DNA from 2 places in the Bacillus cereus group sp. RP43 genome. Region 2 is predicted to be linked to the other one. Evidence: riboswitches for the same ligand, from Rfam matches in the RefSeq annotation. Region 2 holds a riboswitch; the other holds the start of a gene.

Region 1 (15,936 bases), 4.5 Mb from region 2:
TGAGGTAGGTTCATCAAATAGCATAATTTTAGGATTCATGGCAAGAGCTCGTGCAATCGCAATTCGTTGTTTTTGACCACCGGAAAGGAGGTGGGGAGTTACATCTGCTTTATCTTGTAGGCCGACTTTTTGTAGGAGTTGATTTCCAATCTCCTTTGCATTTGCTGCTTCCAATTTTTTTACGTGAATAGGTGCTTCTATGATGTTTTCTAGTGAGGTCATATGAGGAAAGAGGTTAAAGTGTTGAAAAACCATACCGACATTTTCACGGACTTTGTTTAAATTTGAATGCTTTGGATCAATCCGCTCACCTTGTAAGTGAATTTCACCTTCATCGTACATTTCTAAAAAGTTAAGACAGCGAAGTAATGTACTTTTGCCGGAACCACTGGCACCAATTAAAACAACAACTTCTTTTTCTTTTACTTCTAAATCAATTCCTTTTAAAACATCAAGTGAGCCAAATGATTTTACTAGATTTCGAACTTGGATCATACAAAACCCCCAGTCAAAAATGTATTTTACAAATGTTGCCCCTTATTTCTGTTATTAGTCATAAATTGTCAGAATCCTTTATTTTTTTAAAAGGATTTGATATTCAAGGAAATAATGATTTTAAAAATCCCTATATCTTTCTATAACGAAAATATGGATAATAATATATAGGTAGTACATATATTGATTATAAAAAGGGGGAAGAAGAAATGGAAAAGGAGAAGAAAACTTTTTCCTTTGGCTTACGTACACAACTTATGCTATTCACTACAGTTTTAGCTTTAATTACATATTCAACAAGCTTATTTTTTATTTACGTTATATATGATTATTTTCAAATTTATGTAAGTCGAACTGTTTATAATATCATCGTTATGTTATTAGGTGTAGTATGGTCTGGAATTTTAGCATATGGAGCAGCAATCTTTTTAATTAAACCACTTCGGAAGTTGGAAGAAGCTGCAAGGAAAGCAGCTGAGGGTGATATTCGGGAGGATGTCCAATTGCCAAAGGCAGACGATGAAATTAAATCTTTAAGTGTTGCATTTAATATGATGCTAGGAAATTTAAGAGTAATGGTAAAAAATATCGATACTACATTTTCGTATACAAATAATCAAGTTCAGCAAATTAGAAAGCAAACAAGTGAAGCAACAAAGCAGGCTCAAGGTGTATCTGAGACTCTTGCAGAGATTTCTTTCGGCGCTGAGCAATCAGCAGCATCGATTCAGGCAATTGTTTCTACTGTTGATACAACAACTTCTATTGCGAGTGAAGTAGAAGAAAAAGCAAAACAGTCTGACGGGTTGTCTTCAGAAATGGTTCAAGCTTTAGGACAAAGTACACGTGTCTTCACTTCTTTAATTCAAGGTATTCAAACATTGGCGCAAGAAAATGAAAATTCGATGCAAAATGTACAGAAGTTAGAAGAACGAATGAAACAAGTTGAACATATTGTTTCTGTTGTGAGTGAGATTGCTAGCCAAACGAATTTATTAGCACTCAATGCTTCTATTGAGGCAGCTCGTGCTGGTGAACATGGAAGAGGTTTTGCAGTTGTAGCAGAAGAAGTACGTAAACTTGCTGATGAAAGTGATCATTCTGCCAGAAATATATCGCAATTATTACGGAATATGCAGGAAGAAGTGCAACAAGTCGCACTGAAAATGACAGAGCAAGTGAAAACAGCTAAAGAAGAGGCAAAACGCGGCGAAGCTACTGAATTAATTTTAAAAGAAATGTCATCAAGCATTATGGAAGTAGCCGATGCAACCAAGCAAATTAGTAGTTATATGAATGAACAAGTGAGTCACATTCATCAGACAGGAGCACAAACAAAAGCTGTAGCAGCAATTGCTGAGGAAACGTCAGCTGGTTCACAAGAAGTGACACGTGTAACGAGACAACAATCTAAAAACATGGTGGTAATCGATCGATTATTAAAAGATTTAGAGAAGCAAGCAGCTGATTTGAAACAAACGATTGAACGATTTTCAATGTAAAAAAGAAGAACAGAATTCTGTTCTTCTTTTTTACGTATGGAAAGGAGGAATGCTTTGTTGAAAACGAAAAACATTAAAAGGGTCATATGCTGTCTTCACTTTACGCAACCTTTGAAAATTAGAGCCATAATAACTAGTTTGCCAATTTTTTATGTCGATATCGGGCCAATTGACATAGTCTCCCAGTGTGTAAGGATCTAAGCTTTCCCTTAAATCTTTAACCCAGCGTATATTTCGGTTTTCTTCATCGTTGCATTTCCAAGAAGTAATATACTCTTGAGCAATAATTGCCTTGCGGTGGAAATAAGCTGTTTCATTAGGGGAAATGTTTTCTACAGCACCTACGAGTGATTGGTGCCAAATACTCGCATCTTTATTTGGTGCATGAGAAAGAAAATATTGTAAGATTTGAATACCTTTAAGAGGGATAGGTTTATATACGTAGGAACCAGAGCGTTTGAATTTTTCAGGAATATTGCCGCTATTAAAGAATTGAACAGCCTGTATATACGGGACTTCATCTATAAAGAGAGAAGGATTACCAGTTTCAAGAAGAGGAGATAATAGATGATAGAGTTCAGAAGGAGAGCCGACAAATTCACCTTTCACCTCGATTTTATTTCGTTGTTTAGAGAATAATTCAATTGATGAAGTGAGACGTTCATCTATATAAGGTGCCCAGTTTTGCCAAGCTTGAAAGGCAGCAACAAAGTCTTTCCATTCCCATGTAAGTGAGAAAATTGATACGTTTTTTATAGGGTGGACTCGAAAGGTTAAGGAAGTAACAATTCCGAAATTTCCACCGCCACCGCCACGGCATGCCCAAAATAGCTTAGGGTTTTCTTGTTCATTTGCACGAATGATTTTTGCACCAAATTTTCCGCACGCTTGTACCATTTCGACTTCTACTAATTGATCACATGTTAGTCCAAATAAGCGTGAAAGCATGCCAATGCCACCGCCGAGTGTTAACCCCACAATTCCGACACTTGCACTTGTGCCAGCTGGTATTGTAAAACCGTATTTCCAAAGTTCTTTATACACAGTGCCCAGATTTGCACCCGCTTCAATTGTTGCTGTTAATTTTCCTGTACTAACCGTAATTTGCTTCATTTCACTCACATCAATAATAAGCCCGCCATTTAAAAGAGAGAAATTTTCGTAGCTATGTCGTCCACTTCTTAAGCGAAATGGTATATGACGCTCACGTGCCCATTTTAAGGCGTTACACACATCATTTTTATTTTGACAAAAAACAATAATACAAGGGAATTTTGGAATGCTTAAATTTAAATTTATTCGGGCTATGTCATACCCAGGATCCGAGGGAACGACGATACGACCAGTTAATTTTGTTTGTTTCAATTTATATCTCCTTTCTGAAATAATATGAGCTTGTATTAGTATATGAAAAGTGTATTTAACACGCATGGACGAGAAGACGAGAAGGGTTAGATTTATCCCGTTATTTGCGAGCAGTAAGACAATCCGGCTGAAGCAAAGAAGATAGGGCTGCTCGTAAAAGCTCGATTGGTAAGGGCTAATAATCAGCGGGGGATGGACATCTCCCCACTGATTAAAGTTTCACTTTATCTTTGTGAGAAATAAATAAAGCATAAGAATAAGGAAACTACATAGAGTTCAATGAAAACAGTTGCAAACTATTCATATTTTGTTATGATAGTGTTACGAAAACGTTTGCATAAAAAATCCGATGGGATGCAAAAGGAGAGAATTAGTATGAATAAGACATGGTGGAAAGAAGCTGTCGCTTATCAAATTTATCCACGTAGCTTTATGGATTCAAATGGTGATGGTATTGGAGATTTACAGGGTATTATTGCAAAACTGGATTATTTAAAAGATTTAGGTATAGATGTAATTTGGATTTGTCCAATGTATAAATCACCTAATGACGATAATGGTTATGATATTAGTGACTATCAAGACATTATGGATGAATTTGGTACGATGGAAGATTTTGATATGCTACTAGATGAAGTTCATAAGCGTGACATGAAGCTTATTATTGATTTAGTTATTAATCATACAAGTGATGAACATCCGTGGTTTATTGAATCACGTTCTTCTAAAGACAATCCGAAGCGTGATTGGTATATTTGGCAGGATGGTAAAGACGGCGCGGAACCAAACAATTGGGAAAGTATTTTTAATGGTTCTGCATGGGAATATGATGAAGTGACAGAGCAATATTATTTACATTTATTCTCGCGTAAACAACCAGATTTGAACTGGGAGAATAAAGAAGTTCGTGAAGTTTTATATGATACTGTTAATTGGTGGCTTGATAAAGGTATTGATGGTTTCCGCGTCGATGCGATTAGTCATATTAAAAAAGAAGAAGGCCTCAAGGATATGCCAAATCCAAAAGGGTTAAAGTATGTGCCTTCTTTTGACAAACATATGAATGTAAATGGTATTCAGCCATTACTAGAAGAATTAAAAGAAAATACATTTGCTAAATACGATATTATGACTGTTGGAGAAGCAAATGGTGTGAAAGTTGAAGATGCTGATCTTTGGGTTGGAGAAGAGAATGGTAAATTCAATATGGTATTCCAATTTGAGCATTTAAGCTTATGGGATGCAGAAAAGAAGAAAGATCTTGATGTTGTTGAGTTGAAAAAAGTATTAACGAAATGGCAAAAAGGTTTAGAAAATAAGGGATGGAATGCTTTATACATTGAAAATCATGATAAGCCACGTATTGTGTCTACTTGGGGAAATGATAAAGAATATTGGCGTGAAAGTGCAACGGCTTTAGGTGCGATGTATTTCTTTATGCACGGCACACCGTTTATTTATCAAGGACAAGAAATTGGTATGACAAATGTTCAGTTCCCAAATATTGAAGATTACGATGATGTAGCAGTTAAAAATTTATATCGTGAGAAAATTGCAGAAGGAGTATCGCATCAAGATATGATGGAAATTATATGGGCTTCTTGCCGCGATAATTCACGTACACCTATGCAGTGGAACGATGAGATGAATGCTGGTTTTACAACAAATGCACCTTGGTTTGGCATGAATCCAAATTACAAGGAAATTAATGTTGAAAAGCAAAAAAATGAAGAGAAGTCTATTTTCAATTTCTATAAGAAAATGATTGCCTTGAAAAAAGAGCACGATGTACTGAACTACGGTACGTATGATTTACTTTTAGAAGACGATCCACAAATTTATGCATATACACGTACGTTACAGGATGAAAAAGTCATTGTAATTAGTAATATCTCAAAAGAGGAAGTTGTGTATAATGAGCCTTCATTCGCACTAGAACGCAAACGTTTGCTTTTAAATAACTATGAAGTTGCGAAACATGAACAAGTAACTACAATCACGTTAAAACCTTATGAAACAAGGGTTTATCGCATTTCATAATAAAAAAGGATGCTCCTTGAGCATCTTTTTTTATGAAAAAAAATAAATTTCTATTGCAATGTGAAAACGCTTTTATTAAAATAGATTTATGAAAACGGTTGCGTAACGAGAAAAGAGAAAAAGGGATATAAGGAATCGTTTTCATAAGAGAAACAGAAATTATAATTTAAATCATTATGTTGTTATAAATAAAGGGGAGGAAGAACAGATGAAAATTACGTCTTTTGATTTTTGGCAAAAGTTCGGGAAAGCATTATTAGTTGTTGTAGCTGTAATGCCAGCAGCTGGTTTAATGATTTCCATCGGTAAGCTAATTGGGATGTCTGCTGGGGATATTAACGCAGTTCATACAATTGCTCGTGTAATGGAAGACATCGGTTGGGCAATTATTACAAACTTACACATTTTATTCGCAGTAGCAATTGGGGGATCTTGGGCGAAGGATCGCGCAGGTGGTGCATTTGCAGCACTATTAGCATTCGTCTTAACAAACCGAATTACAGGAGCTATATTTGGAGTAAACGCTCAAATGTTAGCGGATTCAAAAGCGACAGTTTCTTCAGTATTAGCAGGAGATTTAATTGTAAAAGATTACTTTACTTCTGTACTTGGTGCACCAGCATTAAACATGGGAGTTTTCGTAGGGATTATCACAGGGTTCTTAGGAGCTAATTTATATAACAAATACTATAACTATAATAAGCTGCCACAGGCATTAGCATTCTTTAATGGAAAACGTTTCGTACCATTCGTTGTAATTGTTTGGTCTACAGTCACTGCGATTGTATTATCACTTTTATGGCCATTTATCCAAAGTGGATTAAATGAATTTGGCCGCTGGATCGCAGCATCTAAAGATAGTGCACCAGTTGTTGCGCCATTTGTATATGGAACATTAGAACGTTTATTATTACCATTTGGATTACATCATATGTTAACGATTCCGATGAACTACACAGAGCTAGGCGGAACATATACGATGCTAACTGGCTCAAAAGTTGGACAAATTGTAGCAGGGCAAGATCCATTATGGCTTGCATGGATTACAGATTTAAATAATTTATTAGCAAATGGAGATACGAAAGCATATAACGATTTATTAAATAACGTTGTACCAGCTCGTTTCAAAGCTGGACAAGTTATCGGCTCTACAGCAGCGTTAATGGGGATTGCGTTTGCGATGTTCCGTAATGTTGATAAAGAAAAACGTGCAAAATATAAACCAATGTTCTTATCAGCAGCATTAGCAGTATTCTTAACAGGTGTAACAGAACCAATTGAATTCATGTTCATGTTTATTGCTCCAGTATTATATGTTGTATATGCTATTACAACAGGACTTGCATTCGCATTAGCAGATTTAATTGATTTACGTGTTCATGCATTCGGATTTATTGAGTTAATTACACGTACACCAATGATGGTCAATGCAGGATTAACGAGAGACTTAATTAACTTTGTCATTGTTTCATTAGTGTTCTTCGGTCTAAACTTTACATTATTTAACTTCTTAATCAAAAAGTTCAACTTACCAACACCAGGGCGTGCAGGTAACTATATTGATAATGAAGATGAGTCAACAGAAGGAACAGGAAATGTACAAGACGGTTCATTAGCAACAAAAGTTATTGATTTATTGGGCGGAAAAGATAATATTGCTGACGTAGATGCTTGTATGACACGTTTACGTGTAACAGTAAAAGATTTAGATGTTGTTGCACCAGAAGCAAAATGGAAACAAAATGGTGCTTTAGGACTTATTGTAAAAGATAAAGGTGTACAAGCAGTATATGGCCCGAAAGCTGACGTATTAAAGTCAGACATTCAAGATATGTTAGGTGCGTAATAATATGAAATTGCTAACTTTAAATTGTCACTCTTGGCAAGAAGAGAATCAAATTGAAAAAATAAAGTATCTTGCTAAAGCAATTCAAGAAGAAGATTATGATGTGATCGCATTGCAAGAAGTAAGTCAGTCTATACAAGCTGAAAATGTATGCGGTAACAAGAAAAAAGATAATTTTGGACTTTTACTGCTAGAAGAGTTAAGAGCATTAAATGTAAAAGAATACAATATTATTTGGGATTTCTCTCATATTGGATATGATGTGTACGAAGAAGGGTTAGCAATTATAACAAAGCACAACATTGTAAAGGAAGATACGTTCTTTGTCTCAGAAAATAAGGATACAACGTATTGGAAAACACGCAAAATTGTAAGTGCAACAATTGCTTATAATGATAAGAATATAACGTTTTATTCTTGCCATCTCGGTTGGTGGAATGATGAAGAAGAATCATTCAAAGACCAAGTTGATCGTTTAATGGAGCGTGTAAATAGCAATGAACTTTTCTTCTTAATGGGTGATTTTAATAACAATGCTCGTTTGGAAGGAGAGGGTTATGAGTATACGATGCAAAAAGGTTTATATGACACATATGAACTAGCGATAGAGAAGGATGAAGGAACAACTGTCCAAGGAGAGATTGCTGGTTGGGATGAAAATAAACAAAACTTACGAATCGACCTAATATTAAGCAATCAAAGTAAAACAGTTAATTCTTCAAAAGTCATTTTTAATGGAACAAATCGAAATGTAATTTCTGATCATTTCGGTGTAGAAGTACAATTAGATATATAATAGAAGAAACCCTCACAGATAATGAAAAGCTGGGAGGGTTTTTTGATAAATACAAGTATTCCCAAGAGAAAATACTTGTATTTTTTATGACATTTCCTATATATTTGTTATTATTGAATGTAAAACTAATTTGGTCATTTTGTATGCATACTTTTTTTACTTCGTTATATAATGAAGTAAGTGAAATATTTAATGGGAAAAATAGTATGTTTTCGTTTAATCCACGATGTAGAAAGTGATATAATTGCAAAATGTATGTATCATTTTCTAAAGAAAGAAAAATATATAATTAGGTGATTGCTTATATGAAACAGATTTGGCGTATTTATAAGACAGATTTACGGAATGTAGCCAAACATTGGGCTGCAATTGTTATTGTTTTAGGGTTAATGATTTTACCATCGTTATATGCATGGTTTAACATTAAGGCTTCTTGGGATCCTTACGGAAATACGAAAGGAATCCAGATTGCAGTTTCTAACCAAGATGTTGGATCAAATTTAAGAGGGAAAGATATTAACATTGGGAAAGAAATTGTAGATTCACTTAAGAAGGATAAAAATTTTGGATGGAAGTTTGTCGATGAAAAGCAAGCAATTTATGGAGTAGAGCGTGGAGATTATTCCGCAAGTATTACTATTCCAAAAGATTTTTCTGAAAAGATTGCAACAGTCTTGAATGAAAACCCACAGAAACCAGAACTTGATTACTATGTAAATGAAAAAGTAAATGCGATTGCACCGAAAATTACAGCTAAAGGTGCATCGGGTCTTACAGAAGAGGTTAGTAAAAACTTTGTTAAAACAGCAAACGGTGAGATTTTTGAAATCTTCAATGACCTTGGAATCGATTTAGAAACAAACTTACCAAGTATCGAGAAAGTAAAAGATCTTGTATTTAAATTAGAAGCGCAGTTCCCAGAAATGAATACACTTATGGATAAGGCATTAGATGATGCGACTCGAGCGGAAGATATCGTGAAAGTAGCACAAAAAGATCTACCTGTTGTAGAGAGTGTAATAAATGATGGGCAAGAAGCGTTGGCAAATTTAGATAAGTTCTTTGCAAGACAAGATCAAACATTAAAGAATGCTCCAGGAACGATAAGAAATGATTTAGTAGCAGCCAAAGGTGTTATGGATAGCGCAGCTGCATTTACTGACTTTTTAATGAATCCGGGTGTAGATTTAAATATCCCTGATTTTTCTGGAATGAATGGATTACCTGAATTCCCGGCGAGACCGGATCTTTCTAAGTTGAACAATGATGGTTACAAAAGTATAGCGCAAAATATTAATCAAACAGTAAATAATGTTTTAAGTTCATCCCGTGCAGGAACGGCTTATGGGAAAAGTGTTGTAAATGGATTGCAAAATGGAAAATTTGATCCGGAACAAGCAAAGAAAGATTTAAATGCGGTATCAGATCAATTGCAATCTCGTACAGAGGGTATTTCGTATCTTATTAATGTATTTACCGAACTTCAGAAATCAGTAACGACTGATTTTGGTAAAAGCTTTTTCCAAGGACGAGTGGATCGCCTGACGAAGCTTAAAGGCGGTATGGAAAATGCAAATAACGGTATTAAAGATATTGTAAATGCTATTGGTACAGGACAAGAAGTAAAGAAAGATGTAACAGATGTAGCTAATCAAAAATTAGATGCAGCAAATGCGTTAATTGATCAAGCTGAAAAAGATTATAATGAAACATTTGTAGCAGATTATAAAAAAGCAGTTAGCACAGTAGATCAAGCTAAAGCTGATGCAAATGCAGCATATGATAATGCAAAAGCAGATTACGATAAAGTAAAAAATGGCATTGAAGGTGCAAAAGCTGATTTACAAAAGGCGAAAGAAGATGTAAAAAATAGAGGTATTAACGATTTAGATTCAACGAAAGTAGCTTTAAATAGTTTAAATGGTCAATTCCAATCTGGAATCGGTTTAATTGATGATATGATTCCAGTTCTAGAAAGCACAAATAAGGTTTTAGCGGATGTAAATAGTGATAAAAACCTTAATAATGGAATTGCAAAATTAAATAAAGCGAAAAGCAGTTTGCAAAAAGGTGTAGAGGCAACGAATAAGGGGATTACACTTCTTAACAATGGCCAGAAACCTACAAAAGATGTAATTGAAAGTATTAACAATGCAGCAAAAGGTGGAGCAGCTCAATTAGCAGATGTATTGTCCACGTATGATTCAGAAATTGTTCCGAACTTTAATACAGCAATTGCTCGTACAAAAGAGATGTCGAAAAATACAACTCAAATTTTAAATGATGCAGACAAAAAGCTTCCAGATGTTAAAAAATTACTAGAAGATTCATCAAAAGGCTTAGTAGACGGTAGAAAGAAATTAGCAGACATTAAAGCTGAAATGCCGGAGACTGAGAAAAAGATTAAAGAATTAGCAGATAAAATTCGTGATTTTGAATCAGAAGAGGATATAAAAGACATCATTCGTTTATTGAAAAACGATGTTGAAAAGCAAAGTGATTACTTTGCGAATCCAGTAAATTTAAAAGAGAATAAATTATTTGCGATGCCGAACTACGGTTCAGCAATGTCACCATTCTATACAGTGCTTGCATTATGGGTAGGCGCATTATTAATGGTTTCATTATTAACGGTAGAAGTACACGAAGAGGGCGCGAATTATAAGAGCCATGAAGTTTACTTCGGACGTTTATTAACATTCTTAACGATAGGTCTTTCACAAGCGTTTATCGTATCAATGGGAGATATATTCTTACTCGGTACGTACGTAGTCGATAAGTTCTGGTTTGTGTTATTTAGTTTATTTATTGGGGGAGTCTTTGTTTGTATCGTATACTCACTGGTTTCTATTTTTGGAAACGTTGGGAAATCGATGGCGATCATTTTACTTGTACTGCAAGTAGCGGGATCAGGCGGAACATTCCCAATTCAAATGACACCACCGTTCTTCCAAGCAATTTATCCGTTCTTACCATTCACATATGCAATTAGTGCAATTCGTGAAACAGTTGGCGGAATGCTTTGGGATATAGTAACTAGAGATTTACTTGTGTTAAGTGTTTTCGTAGTAGTTATGATTGTTGCTGCGTTATTACTGAAAACACCAATTAACAAATCAAGTGAAAAATTCGTTGAGAATGCAAAAGGAAGTAAAATCATTCATTAATAAAAAGGTTCCTACCGATAGAGGTAGGAACCTTTTTATTTAATCAAATTTTAATTTCTTTAATGCTTCTGCGAATGGATTGTTTAATGGTTCTTCCTCTTTGTTCTGTTGTTTCATATATTTTTGGACGTCACGTTTATCAGCTTTGCTGCCGGATTCTTTTTTACGTCTCTCTTGGAATGTAGAAAGTTTCTCACGATAGCCACATTTACATGCGAAAATTTGGCCCGCTCCTTCACCACGAAGTTCTAGTTTCTTTTTACACTGAGGACAGCGTGCGTTTGTAGTACGGGATACATTTTTACGGTGACCACATTCGCGATCTTGGCATACAAGCATTTTACCTTTTTTACCGTTTACTTCTAACATCGGTTTACCACAGTCTGGACAAGACTTCGTTGAAATGTTGTCATGTTTATATTTTTTATCACTCGATTTAATTTCAGCAACAATTTCTTTCGTATAGTTCTTCATTTCTGAAATGAATACTTCTTTCTTTAATTTTCCTTTAGCGATAGCTTCTAACTTTTGCTCCCATTCACCAGTTAGTGTAGGAGATTTCAGTTCTTCTGGCACTAAATCAAGTAACTGACGGCCTTTTGAAGTAATATGAATATCTTTACCACGTTTTTCAAGCAAGAACGAATTGAATAACTTGTCGATAATATCAGCTCGTGTAGCTACAGTACCTAATCCACCAGTTGACTTTAACGTGTCAGCAAGTTGTTTGTTTTGCGTATCCATGTATTTTGTTGGGTTTTCCATTGCTGAAAGTAATGTTGCTTCATTAAAGCGTGCAGGTGCTTTCGTTTGACCCGATGTTTGGACAATTAGTTTTATGTTTAATGTATCGCCTTTTTCGATGCGAGGTAAGATTTGTTCTTTTACATCATCGCTTGCATCATCATCTTCAAACCGATTTGCATAAACCTCTTTCCAACCAGCATGTAAAATCGTTTTTCCGCGTGCGATGAACGTTTCGTCACCAATTTTCGTGCGCAATGTTAGTTGTTCATATTCAAAGGCCGGGAATAAAACAGCTAAGAAACGTTTTACAACTAAGTCATAAATTTTACGTTCTTTATCTGTGAAAGCTGAGAAGTTTACATAGCTCTCTGTTGGAATAATTGCGTGATGATCACTTACTTTACTATCATCAACAAATGATTTATTAGATTTTACAGGTTTCTGCAATACTTTATGTGCTAAAGGACGGTATTCTCCAACTCCGCAAGCCTTCAGACGCTCTGGAAGTGTTCCGACAATATCAGATGAAATATAGCGTGAATCTGTACGAGGGTACGTTAAAACTTTATGCTGTTCATATAATTTTTGCATAATGTTTAATGTTTCTTTCGCAGAGTAACCAAATATTTTATTCGCATCACGTTGTAGCTCAGTTAAATCGTAAAGACCAGGAGCGAACGACTTCTTTTGTTTTTTATCAATGTCTACAACAGTAGCATTTTGCTTACTAATTTTGTTCACGATTGCATCAGTTTTTTCTTTATTAAAGCTACGGCTATTTCCTTTTGTATCTTGCCAAGTTAGCTTTAATCTCTCAGCTGTTTGAGCTTCGATACCATAGTAAGTTTGAGCTTTGAAATGTTTGATTTCATCTTCACGGCTTGCAATCATGGCTACAGTAGGTGTTTGAACACGACCACAATTTAGTTGGGCATTAAAGCGAGTAGTTAATGCTCGAGTCGCATTAAGTCCGATATACCAGTCAGCCTCTGAACGTGCGACAGCCGAAGCGTATAGATTGTCATATGCTTTTCCTGGTTTTAAATTTGCGAAGCCATCTTTAATTGCTTTATCGGTAACAGATGAAATCCATAGACGTTTAATCGGTTTCTGCATTTTAACTTTATCGATAATCCAGCGTGCGACCAACTCTCCCTCACGACCGGCGTCAGTAGCTATAATGATTTCATTTACGTCTTTTCTAAGTAGTTGGCTTTTCACAGCATTAAACTGTTTCCCTGTTTGTTTAATAACTGTTAGTTTTAAACGCTCAGGTAGCATTGGTAAATCTTCTAAATCCCATTTTTTATATTTCACATCATAGCTTTCTGGATCAGCTAATGTAACGAGATGACCTAAAGCCCAAGTAACAATATATTTACTACCTTCAAGATAGCCGTTTCCTTTTTTATCACATTTCAGTACACGTGCGATATCACGTGCAACGGAAGGTTTTTCAGCGATTACAACGCTTTTTGACATATTAAAAACATCCTTTCAAATTTCCATACGTTAACTATAGCATACATCTTCTTGAGATTCAGTTTCGCTCCAGGTTTGAATAGGTTTTGATGAAATGAACCCAGAATTAATTATCATTTCTGGAAGACAATCAGATTCATATAAAGAGTTTGAAAAAATTGCTCCAACAATTTACGTAGAACAAGATACAAAAGACTAATGGAAAAGTAAAGAACTTGTTATTTTACTAGAATAAGAGTAGACTTTGAAGTAGATGAATAATAAACACATGGGAGTTTGTGGATGCAAACTGAGAGTATGACTACTAGTCCGTCATTGACCATTTGAACCTGTTGGATAATGCCAGCGTAGGGAGAGTGTAAAAGCACATGTTCAGGCACTTTGCGTACGCGCAAAGTGCCTTTTTGTGTATCTCCCATCACTATAGTTAGGAGATGAAAAGGATGAATATGAAAGAAATTAGTAAAGTAGTGGATTTGGTAAGAGAGTCTAATCCGCTCGTTCATAATATTACAAATGTTGTTGTAACAAATTTTACAGCTAACGGTTTGTTAGCGTTAGGGGCATCGCCTGTAATGGCGTATGCAAAAGAAGAAGTAGCAGAAATGGCTAGCATTGCGGGAGCTCTTGTTTTAAATATGGGTACACTTCGTCCTGAAGAGGTAGAAGCGATGTTACTTGCTGGTAAATCGGCAAATACAAATGGTGTACCAGTATTGTTTGATCCAGTTGGGGCAGGAGCAACTTCTTATCGAACAGAAGTTGCGAGATATATTCCAGCTGAAATCGATTTAGCGATAATTCGTGGAAATGCGGCTGAAATTGCTAATGTTATTAATGAGAAATGGGAAATTAAAGGTGTGGACGCTGGTACTGGAAACGGTAATGTTGTAAATATTGCAAAACAGGCAGCGGATGAATTAAATACAGTTGCAGTAATTACTGGAGAAGAAGATGTTGTTACAGATGGAGAGCGAACTATTCTTATTCAAAATGGCCACCCTATTTTAACGAAAGTTACTGGAACAGGTTGTTTACTAACTTCTGTAATAGGAGCATTTGTAGCGGTAGAAAAGGATTATGTAAAGGCAGCAGTAGCGGCATTAACATTTTATGGTGTAGCTGCGGAACTGGCAGCTGCCAAGACAGTGGAAAAGGGACCGGGTAGTTTCCAAATTGAATTTTTAAATCAGTTAGCGAATACCACTTCAGGTGATATTGAGAAGTATGGGAAGATTGAGATTATATAGTAAGGAGGGGAACTAGATGTCGCGGATTACAAAAGCTGAAATGTCTAGGTTGTTATCAGTATATTTTATTATGGGAAGTAACAATTGTACGAAGGAGCCACTACGAGTATTGAGAGATGCACTTGAAGGTGGTATAACAATTTTTCAATTTCGTGAAAAGGGGGAAGGCGCTTTAACGGGAGAGAAACGCATTTGTTTCGCAAAAGAACTACAAGCAATTTGTAAGGAGTACGGTGTACCATTCATCGTAAATGATGATGTGGAACTAGCTCTCGAGTTAGATGCAGATGGCGTGCATGTTGGACAAGATGATGAAGGAATTACTTCTGTTCGTGAAAAAATGGGGGATAAAATTGTTGGTGTATCTACACACACAATTGAAGAAGCACGCTGGGCAATTGAAAACGGAGCTGATTATTTAGGTGTTGGCCCTATTTTCCCAACGAGTACGAAAAAAGATACGAAAGCTGTACAAGGAACGAAAGGTTTAGCTCATTTTAGAGAGCAAGGAATTACAATACCGATCGTCGGAATTGGTGGCATTACAATTGAAAATACAGCTTCAGTTATAGAAGCAGGTGCGGACGGTGTTTCCGTTATTTCCGCGATTAGTTTAGCAGAATCTGCGTATGAAAGTACGAAGAAATTAGTTGAGGAAGTAAATAGGAGTTTGTAGGAAAAGGGAACTTCACACAACTATTAAAGAACATAATGGAAGAATGGACGGTTAAAAATATTTAAACGAACGTTTGATTAAAAAAGCACAAACCCTTTAAAATTGCAGGTTTGTGCTTTTATTTAAAACATAATTGATATTAGGAGCATTCCAATTCCGATAGAAGTGAATGTTGCGATCAGGCCAGGAATCATAAAGCTATGATTTAAAACATATTTACCAATTCCTGTTGTACCAGTGCGATCAAAATTAATTGCAGCAACGATTGTCCCGTAGTTTGGAATGAAGAAGTATCCATTTACTGCAGGGAACATTGCAATAAGTAATGCTGGCGGAATACCAAGTGATAGTCCAAGTGGCATTAAAGCACGAACTGTTGCTGCTTGGCTATACAGTAAAATAGATAGAATGAATAGTGCGATAGCAAATAGCCATGGTGCACTTGTCACTAAGTGTTGAATTGATCCTTGAATTATATTTAAGTTTCCGTTGAAGAAAGTATCTCCCATCCAAGCGATACCAAAAATAGCAACAACTGCTGTTGCTCCTGCTTTAAAGACGTTACCAGAC
Region 2 (15,936 bases):
TTTTCAAAAAAATCTTTTTTAATGGAAAATGATATGATAAAGTATAAAAGAAGTTATTGAAAACGTTTTCTCAAACGTTTTTTATTTTTAGACTAAAAGGTATGATGACCTGATAGTCTATTGATGAGGTTATTCTATTTAAAAGGGGATTCTTTAGGGGGAGAGAACAATGAACACATGGACACAAGTTTATGATCCGTTCGGTAATATTTGGATTTCGGCAGCAGTTGCACTTATTCCAATCATCTTTTTTTTCTTAGCTTTAGCAGTTTTCCGCATGAAGGGGTATGTGGCAGGATTTATTACAGTTGTACTTACAATTTTAGTAGCGTTATTTGCTTATAAAATGCCGTTTACGATGGCGATGGCAGCAACCGGGTACGGTTTCTTATATGGATTATGGCCAATTGCTTGGATTATCATTATGTCGGTATTTTTATATAAAATCTCCGTGAAAACAGGTCAATTTGATGTCATTCGTGCATCTGTATTATCTATTACAAACGATCATCGTTTACTCGTTATTTTAATCGGATTTTCATTCGGGGCATTTTTAGAAGGGGCAGCAGGATTTGGTGCACCGGTAGCGATTACGGCAGCGCTTCTTGCAGGTCTTGGGCTAAATCCCTTATATGCAGCAGGTCTTTGTTTAATCGCAAATACTGCACCAGTAGCGTTCGGAGCGATGGGGATTCCGATTACAGTTGCCGGACAAGTAACAGGCATTGATCCACATAAAATTGGACAAATGGCTGGGCATCAATTACCGTTCTTATCTTTATTTGTTCCGTTCTTTATCGTATTTTTAATGGATGGTTTTAAAGGAGTAAGACAAACGTGGCCTGCTTTATTTGTAGCGGGTAGTTCATTTGCAATTACACAGTTTATTACAGCGACGTTTTTAGGACCAGAACTTCCTGATATTACGTCAGCACTTGTAAGTTTAGTAAGTTTATCGTTATTCTTAAAAGTTTGGCAGCCGAAAGAAATTTATCAGTCTAAACAAGCGAATAGTGAAGTGGCGGCAACGACGACGGCGACATCTATGCCGAAACTAACGGTAGGAAAAGTAGTAAAAGCATGGTCTCCGTTCATTATTTTAACTGTGATGGTAGTCATTTGGAGCCAAAGTTTCTTTAAAGCATTATTCGCTCCAGGTGGTGCTTTAGAAAGTCTCGTATTTAAATTTGAAGTTCCAGGTTTGCACAATTTAGTAATGAAAGCAGAGCCAATTGTAAATAAACCAACACCTTATGAAGCAATCCTGAAATTAGATATTTTATCAGCGACTGGAACAGCAATTTTAATTGCTTGTATCATTTCTATCTTTATTTTGAAAATGAGTGCAAAAGATGCGGTAGCAACATTTAAAGAAACGTTAAACGAACTAAAAATGCCAATTCTATCTATTGGATTCGTATTAGGATTCGCATTTATCGCAAACTATTCTGGTCTATCTTCTACATTAGCGTTAGCACTAGCAGGAACTGGAGGACTATTCCCGTTCTTCTCACCATTCTTAGGCTGGATTGGCGTATTTTTAACAGGATCAGATACGTCAGCGAACGCACTGTTCTCGAATTTACAAGCAATTACAGCGCAGCAAGTCGGTGTATCTGAAGTGCTTCTCGTTGCAGCAAATACAACTGGCGGTGTAACAGGTAAAATGATTTCTCCGCAATCGATTGCGATTGCTTGTGCGGCAGTTGGACTTGCTGGGAAAGAGTCAGATTTGTTCCGCTTTACATTAAAGCATAGTTTATTCTTCGTTACTATTGTTGGGATTATGACTTATGTGCAGGCTTATTATTTAACGTGGATGATTCCGTAAACGAAAAAGAAATAACCTTTGCATTTTTCAGATTATCGTGTATGATGGGAAAGTATTGAAAATTAAATCAGTGATAAACTAGGGGTGCCTAACGTATGCGTAGGCTGAGAGAGAAGCGTGTGAACTTCTTAACCCTTTGGACCTGATCTGGCTCGTACCAGCGTAGGGAAGTTAACGGCTTTACATAATTATGTCTTTATGAGCCAGGTCCTTATTTTTTTATGGACCTGGCTCTTTTTATTTTGGCATACGCTGGCCATATCTCGTCCTTGTCACGTACAGGGGGGCAACAAAGGTTATGAAACAGTCTGTTTCAGCTGAGCAAATTGAATTGAAATCGAGTTTACCAGGAAGTAAGAAAGTGTATGTGGATGGGCCACGTGAAGGTATGAAAGTGCCGATGCGTGAGATTGAACAAAGCGATACAAATGGTGTTCCAAACTCGCCCATTCGTGTATACGATACGAGTGGTCCTTATACAGATCCTGAGTATAAAGTGGAGCTGGAAAAGGGGATTCCAACGCCGCGCCACTCTTGGACTGTGGGGCGTGGTGATGTAGAAGGATACGAAGGGCGCGAAGTAAGACCAGAGGATGACGGTGTGAAAGTGGCTTCAAAACATACACCTGTTTTCCCGCAAATGGATCGCAAGCCGCTTAGAGCGAAGCAAGGTGCAAATGTTACGCAAATGCATTATGCGCGTAATGGCATTATTACGTCTGAGATGGAATATGTCGCGATTCGTGAAGGGGTAGAGCCTGAATTTGTTCGTAAGGAGATTGCAGAAGGTCGTGCGATTTTGCCGGCGAACATTAACCATCCTGAAGCGGAACCGATGATAATTGGACGTAATTTTCATGTAAAGGTAAATGCAAATATCGGAAACTCTGCTGTATCGTCTTCTATTGCAGAAGAAGTAGAGAAGATGACGTGGGCGACTCGCTGGGGTGCAGATACGATTATGGATTTATCTACAGGTAAAAACATTCATACAACACGTGAGTGGATTATTCGTAATGCTCCGGTACCAGTTGGAACTGTGCCAATTTATCAAGCGCTTGAAAAAGTAAACGGAATTGCAGAGGATTTAACGTGGGAAGTGTACCGTGATACGTTAATTGAGCAAGCGGAGCAAGGCGTTGATTACTTCACGATTCACGCTGGTGTATTACTTCGTTACATTCCAATTACTGCAAAGCGTATGACAGGTATTGTTTCGCGCGGTGGTTCGATTATGGCGCAGTGGTGTTTATTCCATCATAAAGAAAACTTCCTATATACTCATTTTGAAGAGATTTGTGAAATTATGAAGCAGTACGATGTTTCGTTCTCTCTTGGAGATGGATTACGTCCAGGTTCTATTGCAGATGCAAATGACGAAGCTCAGTTTTCTGAGCTTGAAACACTTGGTGAATTAACAAAAATCGCTTGGAAACATGATGTGCAAGTTATGATTGAAGGACCTGGGCATGTACCGATGCATTTAATTAAAGAAAATATGGAGAAAGAACTTGATATTTGTCAGGGCGCGCCGTTTTATACCCTTGGGCCGTTAACGACAGATATTGCACCAGGTTATGATCATATTACTTCAGCGATTGGTGCTGCGATGATCGGCTGGTTTGGAACGGCGATGCTTTGTTATGTAACTCCGAAAGAACATTTAGGTTTACCGAACAAAGATGATGTTCGCGAAGGGGTTATTACGTACAAAATCGCTGCGCATGCAGCCGATCTTGCGAAAGGGCATAAAACGGCTCATCAGCGTGATGATGCACTTTCAAAAGCACGATTTGAATTCCGCTGGCGCGATCAATTTAATTTATCTTTAGACCCTGAGCGCGCGATGGAGTATCATGATGAAACATTGCCAGCAGAAGGCGCGAAAACAGCTCATTTCTGTTCGATGTGTGGACCAAAGTTTTGTAGTATGAGAATTTCGCATGATATTCGTGAATATGCGAAAGAAAATGATTTAGAAACGACAGAAGCAATTGAAAAAGGAATGAAAGAGAAAGCGGTAGAATTTAAAGAAACTGGTAGTCACTTATATCAATAATACGTTACACCTCTTTACTTGATTGATCACACTGTACCTAACTTAAATATAGAAGAAGCCCCCTTTGCTAAGACGGTAGCAAAGGGGGCTTCTGTTGTCTATAAGGAGAAGAATAAGTGTACCCAGTAGTATAAGAGGAATAATGTGACGACTGTTGTGAGTGGGATTACGATGAGAGATACACTTAAATAATCTTTCCATTTCACTTTAATTTTGTTTTGTCTTAGTATATACATCCAAATGAGGGAAGCTAGCGTACCAATTGGTAACAATAGTGAACCGATGTCACTACCAATGATATTTGCGAGATAGATAGTTTTTAATGTGACTGGATCTAGTCCCATTTCTGTTAACGTAATGGTACCGATCATAAGTGCAGGGTGATTATTGAAGATGTTAGAGAGGATAGATACAAGTCCGCCCATCGCAAAGCTTGCATAGAGTAGATGCTGATTTACAACTGGCTCGAGCCAATTTACAAGTGCTGCTGTTAATCCTGCGTTGTGAAGCCCGTAAATAATTACATACATAGAGAAAGCGAAAATTAAAATGTGCCACGGTGTCTTTTTCAAAATATCGACTGGGTTTGTTCGTAAGTAGTACCATCTCCAGATGAGAAGAACGAGTGAACCGAGTACAGCAACAATTTCAATTGGGATCGATAAGAAGGATGCAACGAATAGAAGACAGCGCATAAGGAAGACGAAGCCTAATACTTTTAACATGAATTTTGTACGTTTTTGTTTCGTATCAACAGAATTTTTTCCTTTTAACGGATGGAAGTTTTTCGTGAAAAAAATCTCTTCAATATCATATGAAGAAACAGGTAGTCTTTTTGGAAGTTTTTTCTTTAAAATTGTATACATGAGCCATGACATAAACAGTAGTCCTAGTGTTGCAGGTACAAACATCATAGCTGTGTGCATATAAAGAGTCATATTAACAATATTTAATGCGATTAAGTTTACGATATTACTTACACCGATTGGTGCACTAGATGCAGTGGCGATTAAAGCACCGCTTAATAAATAAGGGATTTGTTGATGAGGTTTTAATTGAAGGTTTTTCAGAAGTAAAATCAAAATCGGTGTTGTAATTAAAATACTACCGTCGTTATTGAATAAAAGAGTCATAAGAAAACATAATAATTGAATATACCAGTATAAACGGCGACCGGAGCCCTTTGCTAAATTTGCAAGTTTTGCTGCGGACCAGTGGAAGAAGCCGAAGCTTTCTAATATAACCGCCATAACGATGGTCGCTAATATTGTTATAGAGGCACCGCCGATTTTACTTATAATGTCCATGACGTCTGGCTTTGATACAAGTCCAGTAATGAGGATAATGCCAGCGCCGACTGCTGCCGGCCATGCCTCATTTAAGCCACGGGGTCGCCAAAAGACAACAATCATTGTTAAGAAGAATACAATAATAGTAATCCATATTTCAATGCTCATATTTAACCTACCTTTCTATTTCCCTTGAACAAATGTAGCTTGTCTCAAGTTTATATTGCTAGTATATTCAGCAGAAAATAAGAAGAACTAGGCATATAATGGAATGGCGTGAATATGTGTTCTTTGAGCTATAGGACAAGTATCAGTGGTAGGTGTAATAACTATTAGGAGAGACGTCTAATAAATGAGGGGCATTCTATGTACGAATGCCCCTCATTTAGCCCGCTATTTGTGGGCAGTAAGACACCCACCTCAAAACTCGGCTGGAGCAAAGAAGTTAGGTGGGAGCCTTACTGCCCGTAAACGCCCGATTAGTGAAGGCTAATAATCAGTGGGGGATGAAAAAACAAACTGATTAAAGTTTCACTTTATTATTTTTCCTTTAAAAAAGTTCGATCCTTCAAGAATAAATTCCAGAAGAAAATGAATCCGGGTAATAAAATTGCAATCCCGATTGCGTAAAGAATAAGAAGTGCATAGAATGTTTCGACCGTCGTAAAGCTTGTAAATACAGTTACGTCCGGATAAATGATATACGGTAAATGGGCGACGCCGTAAGCGTAGCTTGCAAATGCATATTGAGCGACGACAGCTAAAACTGCAATGCGAGGAAAACCTAGTGTGCTGTACTTCTTATTTGTCCACCAAAGGGAGGAATATCCGATAACAAATAAAATGATAGAGACTGTAAACCATGGGAATTGCTTTATTAGTCCTTGCATAAGCCAGTGTGTTTCAGGGTCCATTACAACGAGAGCAATAATAGCAGTCACGAGCGTTGCAGGACCAAGTATGATGGCATTTCTTCTATAAATTCGGTACGTATCTTCAGAACCTTGTTCCCTAGCAAAATCAGCAAGAAAGAGAGATGATAGAAATAGTTCCGAAGTTAGTCCAAAGAGCATATAACAATAAATAACGGGACTAGAAAGAAGTTTTCCGTAAAGGAGCACTTCTTTTCCTTCAGACATCGTAATATAGGCACCTTCTGTAACGGGCAGAACGGTAATTAATAGAGCTGGGATTAAGAGCCCAGTAATTCCTGAAATAATCCGAAGAAGGTGTTGGTACTTTGGCAGGGAGTAAGCAAATACCATAAATGTACTACGAATCGCAACGAGTACTAAAATTAACATAACTGGTACAAACATAACTGTTGCAAGGGTAAAGGCCGCTTTTGGAAAGAAACCGAGAAAAGCAACAACGACAAAGACAAGAAACGTATTTGTTACTTCCCAAGTTGGTGATAGGTACCGATTAGCAAGCTTGGCAGCAAGCGTCGGGTGTTTAGCATATACCATGCCCCAAAAACCAGCTCCAAAATCAATAGACCCTAGTATGCTATATACGAAAATAAGAGCCCATAAGATGATGATTGCAATGCTTTCCTCATGCACGAGAATCGCCTCCTTCGTGATGTAAATCATTCTTTAACGGATGTTTCTTAAAGAATGTCCGTAGTACAAAGACTGTTAAAATACCGAGTCCAATATATAAAATGATGAATAAAACAAATAAAGGACCGACGAAATCAGCACGTGTGGAAGCATCTACCGTGCGTTGCATGCCATAAATTGTCCATGGCTGACGACCACTACAACTAAAAATCCATCCGAATTCAATACCGAGCAACATAACGGGGCCACAGGCGGCAGCTCCCCAAAGAAGCCACTTCGGTAACTCTACTCCTTTTTTTCGGTAAACAAAGTACCAATATAAGAGGGCAATAGCTGCAACTGCAAAGGTAAAGGCAGCGGTGCCGACCATTAAGTTGAACAGTGTATGTGTGTAAAATGGTGGCCATGTTTCTTGTGGAAATTCCTTTAGACCTTTTACAACGGTGTTAGGGTCTAGTCCCACTAATAAGCTAAGCATATTAGGAATTTCCAGTGCATAGTTTAGTTCAAGTGTGTTAGGATCCACAACCCCGCCAATCGATAAAGGAGCGTGTGATGTCGTTTCAAACAAAGCTTCAGCAGATGCTAGTTTTTCAGGTGAATGTTTATGTAAGGCAATAGCAGATTCGTGTCCTGAAAGCCACATCGTAGCACCTGTGATAAATGTAACGACAAGCCCTAACAGTAATCCCTTTTTATGGTAAGCAATTTCATGTGTACTTAAATTTTTCTTTAATAATTTAAATCCAGCGATAGAAGCGATAACAGCTGCTCCGGTTGTATAGGCTGTAATAACGACGTGGAATGCACTTGTGCCAAAGCTCGGATTAAAGAAAGCTTTCCACGGATCAACGTTAAAAACTGAGCCATCTGGACCCATTGAAAAGCCCGCAGGTGTATTCATCCATGTATTTGCTGATGTAATAAGCACGGCGGATGCAGTGGCACCAATCATAACGAAAAATAGCGAGATTAATCTCATAACTGGAGGTAGTTTATCAGCCGCATATACATAAATAGACATGAATAAAGCCTCTAAAAAGAAGGCGAAAATCTCAATTTGAAATGGAACGGAAATAACTTGTCCAACAATTTTGGCGAAACCAGGCCAAAGAAGTGAAATTTGTACACCAACAATTGTTCCAGTTGGAATTGCTACACCGAGAAGGATAGCAAAAGCCTTTGTCCATCTTTTTGCCATAATGGCATAGTCAGAATCTTTCTTCCAGTGATACAATATTTCACTTATAAAAATCATTAAAGAAAGTCCGACTCCAAGCGTTGCAAAGATGATGTGGAATGCCAATGAAGAACCAAAAAATGCCCTTGCTAATGTTACGGTATCCATATGTATACTCCTCTTCTTTTTTGCCATTATTTTCTGATTGAATTGGAAGATTTATTCAAAAAACTGCCAAAAATATATATGTATTTAAAAAAGGGAACATGGTAATGTTGTTTTTAAATATTCTAAAAAGAAAGAAATTTTTATTGGGTAATATTTTGTTTGTTTTTTATGGAGGAATATTTTATAATCTTCTATGCGAACATAAGTTCCATCTCGGCGTGTTACGTTTGTGAAATGAAGAAGTTTATGTGAAATGGAGAGGGTGTCTTATGTATCCTGAAGTCATTAAAAAGATGGCATTTTCAAAAGAGCATAGAGATTTATTATTAAAGTTATATAATAAAGAAATTACGCGTCGTGAATATGATCGACTTGTGGAATCGCTATATAGACCTTCTAAAGAGGCTTGCGAAGGATAAGGTGGGAGAGACAATCTAAAGGATTGTCTTTTTTATATTTGCGTATGTTCTGGTAAAATTAAGGTTAGCCTTAAAAGGAGGTGAAAAGCTTGCGAAAACGTTTATATATAGGGATTGGGGTTATTCTTTTAATCGCTTTAGGTGGAGTTGTATTTTGGTCAGCTTTACAAGGAAATCGCACCGAGCATTTTATTTTAAGGCATATGATAAATGAAAATGGAACACTTGCAACGTATCGCTTAGAGGATACAAAGGCAGGTAAGGGTGAAGCGAAGGGCCGTGAAGCTTTATCAGAATCTGCAGGGTTATGGCTACAATATACACTTGATAAAGATGATCAAGCTTTATTTGATGAACAAGTGAAGGTTATTCAAAATAACTTTGTACACAAGGACCACATCGTTTTATGGAAAATCTCTGAAAAGGGAGAAATGCAGTCAGCTACTAATGCACTTATCGATGATCTTCGTATTATAGAACAATTATATCGTGCTTATGAAATATATAAGGAAGATCGCTATAAAAACCTTGCAGATCAATTGAGTGATTCTGTACTTCGTTATAATAAAAAAGGTAATTATTACGTTGATTATTACGATGCAGATGCAGGGAAACAAAATAACTTTGCAACAACATCTTACATAAATCCGCATGCATTCTCTTATATGAAAAAGTATGGAAAAATTTCTGCACAGCAGTATCAGGAAGTTGTTCAGTTTTTAGCGGATTATCCGAGAAACGACTGGGCATTCCCGAAAGAGTATAAAGAAGATGGTACATTTACGTACGATAAAGAAGTGAATCTTATTGATCAATCATACGTTGCTTATCATCGCAGTTTAGGCGGTCTTTCATCAGACGCTTATTTGGAATTCATAAAGAAGAAATTTCGCGAAGACGGAAAGTTATACGGACGTTATAACTTAGAAACGGGAAAACAAGCTGTGAACTATGAATCACCAGCATCTTACGGATTAACAATTTTGTACGTACTACAAACAGGTGATACAAAGTTTGCAAAGGAATTGTATGAGCGGATGACTACTTTCCGAAATGATAATGTATTTAGTAGATATTATGGTGGATATGTAACAGGTGAGAATAATAATACACATATTTTCGATAACGTACTACCGCTTTTGGCTGAAATGGAATTGGAGAAGAGTAAGAAGTAAAAGGTGCCACGCTATGGGTATGGCACCTTTTATTTGTGTCGTTATTTGTTGATAAATAGATATTCCTTGTCGAAACGTCGATATATTTGAAGTTATGATTGATATATTTGAAAAAACGTCGATATAATTTCATGTACTAATATTGGAGAAGTAATCAATCACGAATTCACGAAATTGCTGGGCAGTTTTTGATAAGTAACGTTTCTTCGACCAACTTAAGCCAATGGTTCGCTCGCAATTAGGTTCAATAATACGTAACTTATTTGGTGCTAAAGTAGAGTTTTTTAATAAAGTTAAGCTTGGAACAAATGCAACGCCGAGACCTTGCTTAATGAGGTCGCTAATCACGGTTGGTTCATCTACTTCAAAAGCGATATGCGGAGTGAAACCAGCTTCTTTACAAAATTCATCTGTTAAGTGCCGAAATCCGTACCCAGTGTTCATACTAATGAACGGTTCGTCTTTTACTTCATGTAGATGAATACTTTCGCGGTTTGATAACCGATGGCCTGAAGGAACGACTAAGAAAATTTCTTCTGTAATAAGTGGTTCCCAAACTATTTCCTCTCCTTCAATTGGCACAGATGAGATACAAAAGTCGATTTCCATATTATCTAGTTGTCTTTTCATAGAAGGAGTAGATGCGAGAAATTGCTGGAATCGAACATTAGGATGTTCTAGTAAAAAAGAACCGAGTAGTTCTGGTAATATTCTCGGAATAGAAACGGCAAGTGTAATAGAGCCTTGTTGTAATTCAGCTAAATCTTTAATTTCTCGTTCTCCTTCACTTAATTCATGAAAAATACGTTCTACTCGTTTTAAAAATACTTTCCCGAAGGAGTTTAATATAATCTGTCGACCTTGGCGATCAAATAATGGAACGCCTAAGTCCTTTTCTAGTCTAGCAATTGTTTTGCTGAGTGAAGGCTGCGCGATATGCAATTCTTCAGCTGCTTTTGTCATATGTTCTAATCGTGCAACTACTTGGAAATATTTTAATTGAAGAAGTTCCATCATAAATCTCCTTTTCATAGACCAGAAGGAATGGATTGATAATTAAAGATGTATTATACAGTATGGAAAGTGACGTGTATAGTAAATCTGTTAAACCAGTCGAAGGTTGTTAAATTAGAAGAAGGAGCATGTTTCATGAAGGGGATTCAACTTATATTTAAAGATTGGAAGGCAATGTGGCACCATAAACATGGACGTATCGCTTTAATTTTCTTATTAATCGTTCCTTTAATTTATTCAGGGTTCTTTTTAGCTGGATATTGGGATCCATATGGAAGGTTAGATAAATTACCTGTTGCAGTTGTTAATTTAGATAAGGGTGCTGTAATGGATGAAAAAACAATTCGTGCAGGAGACGATTTTGTTAAAAATTTAAAAGAAAATAAGGAACTAGCTTTCCATTTCGTATCAGAAAAAAATGCAGATGAAGGGCTAAAAGAAGATAAATATTATATGGTTGTTACGATTCCAGAGGATTTCTCCAAAAGGGTAAGTACACTAATGGATGAGAAACCAGAGCCGGCACAGTTGCAGTACAAAGTAAATCCAGGTAAAAACTTTGTAGCAGCTCAAATTGGAACGACAGCTGTTGAAAATATGAAAACGAAAATCTCAAATAGCATTACGAAATCTTATACAGAAGGTGTCTTTTCAAAGTTTCAAGATTTGGCACAAGGGTTGAGTGATGCAAGTAACGGTGCTGGGAAGTTACATGAAGGAACGACGGATGCAAAAAATGGGGCGAATCAGCTTGCAGATGGTATTAATCGTTTAAGTGACGGGACAGTGAAGTTGAAAGAAGGAAGTGGTAAGCTTGCCTCTAGCCAATCGGCGTTAACAGGGGGAGCAAATGAGCTTAGTCAGGGAGCGACATCACTTCATAATGGTATGGAGCTGCTAGCACAGGGTGAGAAGTCTTTACAATCAGGAGTTAATGAATTAAGTGCTGGCACGAATGAATGGGTGAGTGGAAGTGAGAAACTTGCTGAGGGACAAGCAAAAGTAGATAATGCAGCCAATAGTGTAAAACAACAATTAGAAGAGTACGTGAAGAATCATCCAGAAGCACAGCAAGACCCTGAGTTACAGAAAATCATTGCTACTTCTAACGGATTGGCTAAAGTAACAAATACATTAAACGCTAGCCAACAACAATTGACGCAATTTGCGAAGAAAATAGCAGATGGTCAACATAAGATCGAAGAAGGCATGAATACATTCGGAGTTAAGTTAAATGAAGCTACTGCTGGAACGAAAAAGATAGCAGATGGTACTTCGAATTTAGCTGATGGATTTACAAAGTGGGGAAATGGATTTACATCCTTACAAGAAGGTGTAAATCAGCTTGCAAGTGGTGGAACGGAGCTAAATAACGGTGCTGAGAAGTTAACGAACGGACTTGTTAAACTTGAAGATGGTGCGAAAGAACTTTCCACGAAATTGGGAGAGGGCGCAGAGAAGATAGCGGATGTTCGCAATGATGATGCACGCAATACGATGTTCTCAGAGCCAGTTCAATTAGTGAAATCGACAGTTTCTGACGTGCCTAATTACGGTTCAGGAATTGCGCCATATTTCTTATCCCTTGCATTTTATGTTGGTGGAATTATGGCATCAAATATTTTACCTCTTGGACGTAGACAAAATATGAAGGTAAGCGGGACGGTACATTTTATCAATAAGTTAGGATTAGTATATTTAATTGGACTCATTCAAGCACTACTTGTAGATGTGGTTGTGTTAGGAGTTATGAAATTAGAAGTTGCAAGTGTATCACTCTTTGTTTTATCAAGTATTGTCATTTCCTTTACATTCATGACGTTTATTCTTATGTTAGTAACGGTATTCGGCATTGTTGGGAAGTTCGCAGCGGTAACGCTTCTCGTTCTTCAATTAGCGACGAGCGGAGGTACTTTCCCAGGAGAGTTAAATATAGCGGTGCTTAGCAAAATTGGGCAGTTTCTCCCAATGTCGCATTCTCTTAGAGGATTACAAGATGTTATTTCTTTAGGGGATTGGTCTCAATTACGAATACAAATTTTAATTTTATTATGCTATCTCGTTATCGCTGGTGGAATCACATGGGTTACGAGTCATATACAGCATAAGGAAACGAATGCAGAGCAAGTTTTATAATATAAAGAAGCTATCCGGATAAAAGGTTTTATTACGACCTTTTCGGATAGCTTTTTCTTATTTCTTTTCCATAACTGCAAAGTAATTATTTTCATTATCAGCAAAATTGAATGCTCTACCAGTAGGTAAATCTACAACTTGTCCAACTATAACATTTTTCTCAGAAAGATTTTTATAAAGCTGATCTAAGTTATTAGAGAAGAACATAAGTGAAGGGGTATTTAAGTTTAATTCAGGTTGCATCTTCGCGATTAACGCTTTATCGTGAAGGACGATGCTTGTTCCCCCTTCTTTCGTTGGCGCAATTTCAATCCAGCGAAATCCTTGTCCGTTATTTTCTTCCGCAACGATTTGGAATCCTACTGTTTCTGTCCAAAATTGTACTGATTCATCTTGATTATTTACATATAACATAATTTGTCCGATTTGATTAATCATAGGTGTCTCCTGCTTTCTTTTCTTATATAGGTATTATTATATCAAAGATATGGTTTGAATACTTTTTCATGATTCTTTCGAATGGCAATCTTGGCCCATTTCATATTTGTCGTAGGAGAAGGCCCTGTAATCCAAGTATGAAATGGTAGTATGCTGCAAATGACCATTGCTGAAATAGAGATTGTGGCCGTTAGTATAAATAATAATAGGCTATATACTATTGTGTTTTCTTGCAATGTGAATAAAGAAAGAAACTTTGTACATAGTTGTAAGAAGAAAAAGTGTGCTAAATAAGCACCATACGTGTAATTCCCGATAAATCGTAAAGCTTTATATAAGAAACCGCGTCGCTGTACAATTGTAATAGATAGCACGTATAGTATGATAATTTCGCATACGATATATAGAAACATAGATGGTTTTAAATAAGTAGAAACAGTTAAATGAATAGAGTTCACGCCGTAAAAACTAAATAACTCATAATTGATGAATAAAAATAAGATGAAAAATAGTATTGTTATAAGCGGAATATGTTTCATGACGAATAAACGCCAAGTTTTTAATGCTACAGCAGCAATTCCCCCCATAACGAAATAGAATGAATAGAAGAAGAAAGAACGATCTGTGTAATGTAAAATAGTTGAACTAGTCAATTTCTCTCCATTAAAAATGTAGTGAGAAGAGTACCACATTAAGAAGAAATATAGACAAGCGAAAATGGTCATATATTTATATATGTCTTTTTTATTTTCTGTTCGTTTTTGAAACCAATAAAATAGTGTGCATAGTAACGGGAACAATAAGTGAATTTGGAACATCATAATAACGTACCAAAGATGAGGTGCAGCCGTTCCGAGTAATAAACTTTTTATTCCGCTTTGTAATGTAATAAGATCGTTTGTTGTTAATAAGTAAAGAATAGACCAAACGAAATAAGGAATGAGTAAGTGTGTGGCTTTTTCAGAAATATATTCTTTGTATACTAATTGCTTTGTGTAGTGACGAATTAAATGAAATCCAACGATAAATATGAATGCAGGTGCTGAAAATTTTGCAAGATTAAATAGCATGCCCATAATGAGGGATTGCTCGAGTAAGACATTTCCTTGATTCATTGTATATAATAAGGAACTTTGCAAAACGACAGCAAGAAATGCAATGCTTTGCAAAACTTTAAATTCTGGTGCGCTTTGTGTCATTGTGTCCATCTCCTTTTCCATACATGATTATAGTACGGAGAAAGGATGAAAGGTGTGGAATATTTGTGAAGATTTTAACAAATTTGTGGCGGGATGGGATTATATTAACGGTTTTGCTAATATATCTATCACAACTTTAAATATATCAACGATTTTTCCGATATATCTATCACAAATTCAAATATATCAACGGTTTTTCCGGTATATCTATCACAAATTCAAATATATCAACGATTTTTCCAATACATCGATTCACTGACAAATGACAACAAAAAGAGGATGCTCAAAACGAGCATCCTCTTTCTATCTATTAAGCAAATTTATTTTTGATCCAGTTCTTACCTTCTACAAGGCGAGCTGTCATTACGGCACAAGCATTATCTGCTGTTACGTTTAACATCGTTGCAGGTGGATCAATGATTGTACTAATTGCTGCGATAATTGGCAATGCTTCTGGTGGGAATCCGTATAGAGAAACGATTAACATTTCACCAATCATACCACCGCCTGGAATAGCACCCATTACGGTTCCTACTAATAGAGAAACGACAAGTGCGATTGCTAATGTTTTTGGTCCTTCAAATTCCATGTTGAAAATACCGAATAAGAAAGCAATCTTTAATACGCCGCCTAAAACCGATCCGTCTTTATGAAGTGTAGAACCAAGAAGGACAACTGTTTCACGAATGTCTGAAGAAATACCCATTTTCTTCGTTGCTTCTAAGTTCGCAGGAATACTTGCGGCACTACTACAAGTTGCAAGTGATGTAACTGTAGGAGAGACCATGTTTTTCCAAAATATTTGAACACCTTGTTTGCGACCTGCAAGGTAAGCATAGAACGTGAAGAATACAAAGAAGTAAATAAGTGAAGCTGGATAGTATACCATTGCCGCTCGGAAGTAAGTTCCAAGAAGTTGTGGTCCGAATTCACCAACTAATGCTGCGAAGTAAGCAGCAAGTCCGATTGGAGCGTAGTACATAATGAAAGATACGACTTTCATTGAAATTTCTGCACCAGCTTGTAGGAATGTAGCGAATGGCTTTCCTTTTTCACCAACTGCTGAAGTTGCAATCCCCATTAAGATAGAGAAGAAAATAAGAGCTAACATATTTTCACGAGATAGTAACTTTGAGAAGTCAGATACTGTTAGAATACCAACGATTTGATCAGCAACGCTAACAGCTTTTTCAGCTTTATCGGGCTGTGTTAATTCTAATACAACACCTTGTGCTGGCGGGAATACTTTCACGATGATAATCATAAAAATAGCAGCTAAAATACTCGTAAATAAGAAAGTCCCAGCCATACTAGACATAATTTTACCGAAACGTTTTAATCCATCCATATTAGCAATAGATGACGCGATGCTAAAGAACACAAGAGGTACAACAATCGTAAACATTAAGTTTAAGAAAATGTCACCAAGCGGCTTTAAAGCAACTGCATCGGCACCCATGAAA

What was found. Region 2 has a riboswitch for thiamine pyrophosphate ahead of thiC (phosphomethylpyrimidine synthase ThiC). Riboswitches for the same ligand answer to the same signal wherever they lie in the genome.
Positions count from the first base shown of each region.
Region 1: linked by a shared signal. The riboswitch ahead of thiM (hydroxyethylthiazole kinase) and the one ahead of thiC (phosphomethylpyrimidine synthase ThiC) in region 2 are both predicted to bind thiamine pyrophosphate.

Region 1 covers NZ_JARVHQ010000001.1:4,744,333-4,760,268, reverse strand. Annotated here, with positions in the region: gene QCI75_RS24710 (amino acid ABC transporter ATP-binding protein) at 1-495, opposite strand, end outside; partial or broken gene QCI75_RS30605 (HAMP domain-containing protein) at 705-1,055, shown strand; gene QCI75_RS24705 (methyl-accepting chemotaxis protein) at 1,047-1,997, shown strand; gene QCI75_RS24700 (FAD-binding oxidoreductase) at 2,028-3,362, opposite strand; gene QCI75_RS24695 (glycoside hydrolase family 13 protein) at 3,738-5,402, shown strand; gene QCI75_RS24690 (PTS transporter subunit IIBC) at 5,611-7,248, shown strand; gene QCI75_RS24685 (endonuclease/exonuclease/phosphatase family protein) at 7,253-8,044, shown strand; gene QCI75_RS24680 (YhgE/Pip domain-containing protein) at 8,350-11,211, shown strand; gene topB (DNA topoisomerase III) at 11,251-13,440, opposite strand; partial or broken gene QCI75_RS24670 (ABC transporter) at 13,532-13,630, shown strand; TPP riboswitch at 13,699-13,811, shown strand; gene thiM (hydroxyethylthiazole kinase) at 13,884-14,690, shown strand; gene thiE (thiamine phosphate synthase) at 14,707-15,366, shown strand; gene QCI75_RS24655 (anaerobic C4-dicarboxylate transporter family protein) at 15,489-15,936, opposite strand, start outside.
Region 2 covers NZ_JARVHQ010000001.1:278,957-294,892, forward strand. Annotated here, with positions in the region: gene lldP (L-lactate permease) at 170-1,831, shown strand; TPP riboswitch at 1,902-2,017, shown strand; gene thiC (phosphomethylpyrimidine synthase ThiC) at 2,130-3,890, shown strand; gene QCI75_RS01380 (arsenic transporter) at 3,989-5,347, opposite strand; gene QCI75_RS01385 (cytochrome d ubiquinol oxidase subunit II) at 5,719-6,744, opposite strand; gene cydA (cytochrome ubiquinol oxidase subunit I) at 6,737-8,092, opposite strand; gene QCI75_RS01395 (hypothetical protein) at 8,362-8,511, shown strand; gene QCI75_RS01400 (transcriptional regulator) at 8,601-9,686, shown strand; gene QCI75_RS01405 (LysR family transcriptional regulator) at 9,816-10,700, opposite strand; gene QCI75_RS01410 (YhgE/Pip family protein) at 10,836-12,836, shown strand; gene QCI75_RS01415 (VOC family protein) at 12,894-13,274, opposite strand; gene QCI75_RS01420 (acyltransferase) at 13,316-14,473, opposite strand; gene QCI75_RS01425 (dicarboxylate/amino acid:cation symporter) at 14,784-15,936, opposite strand, start outside.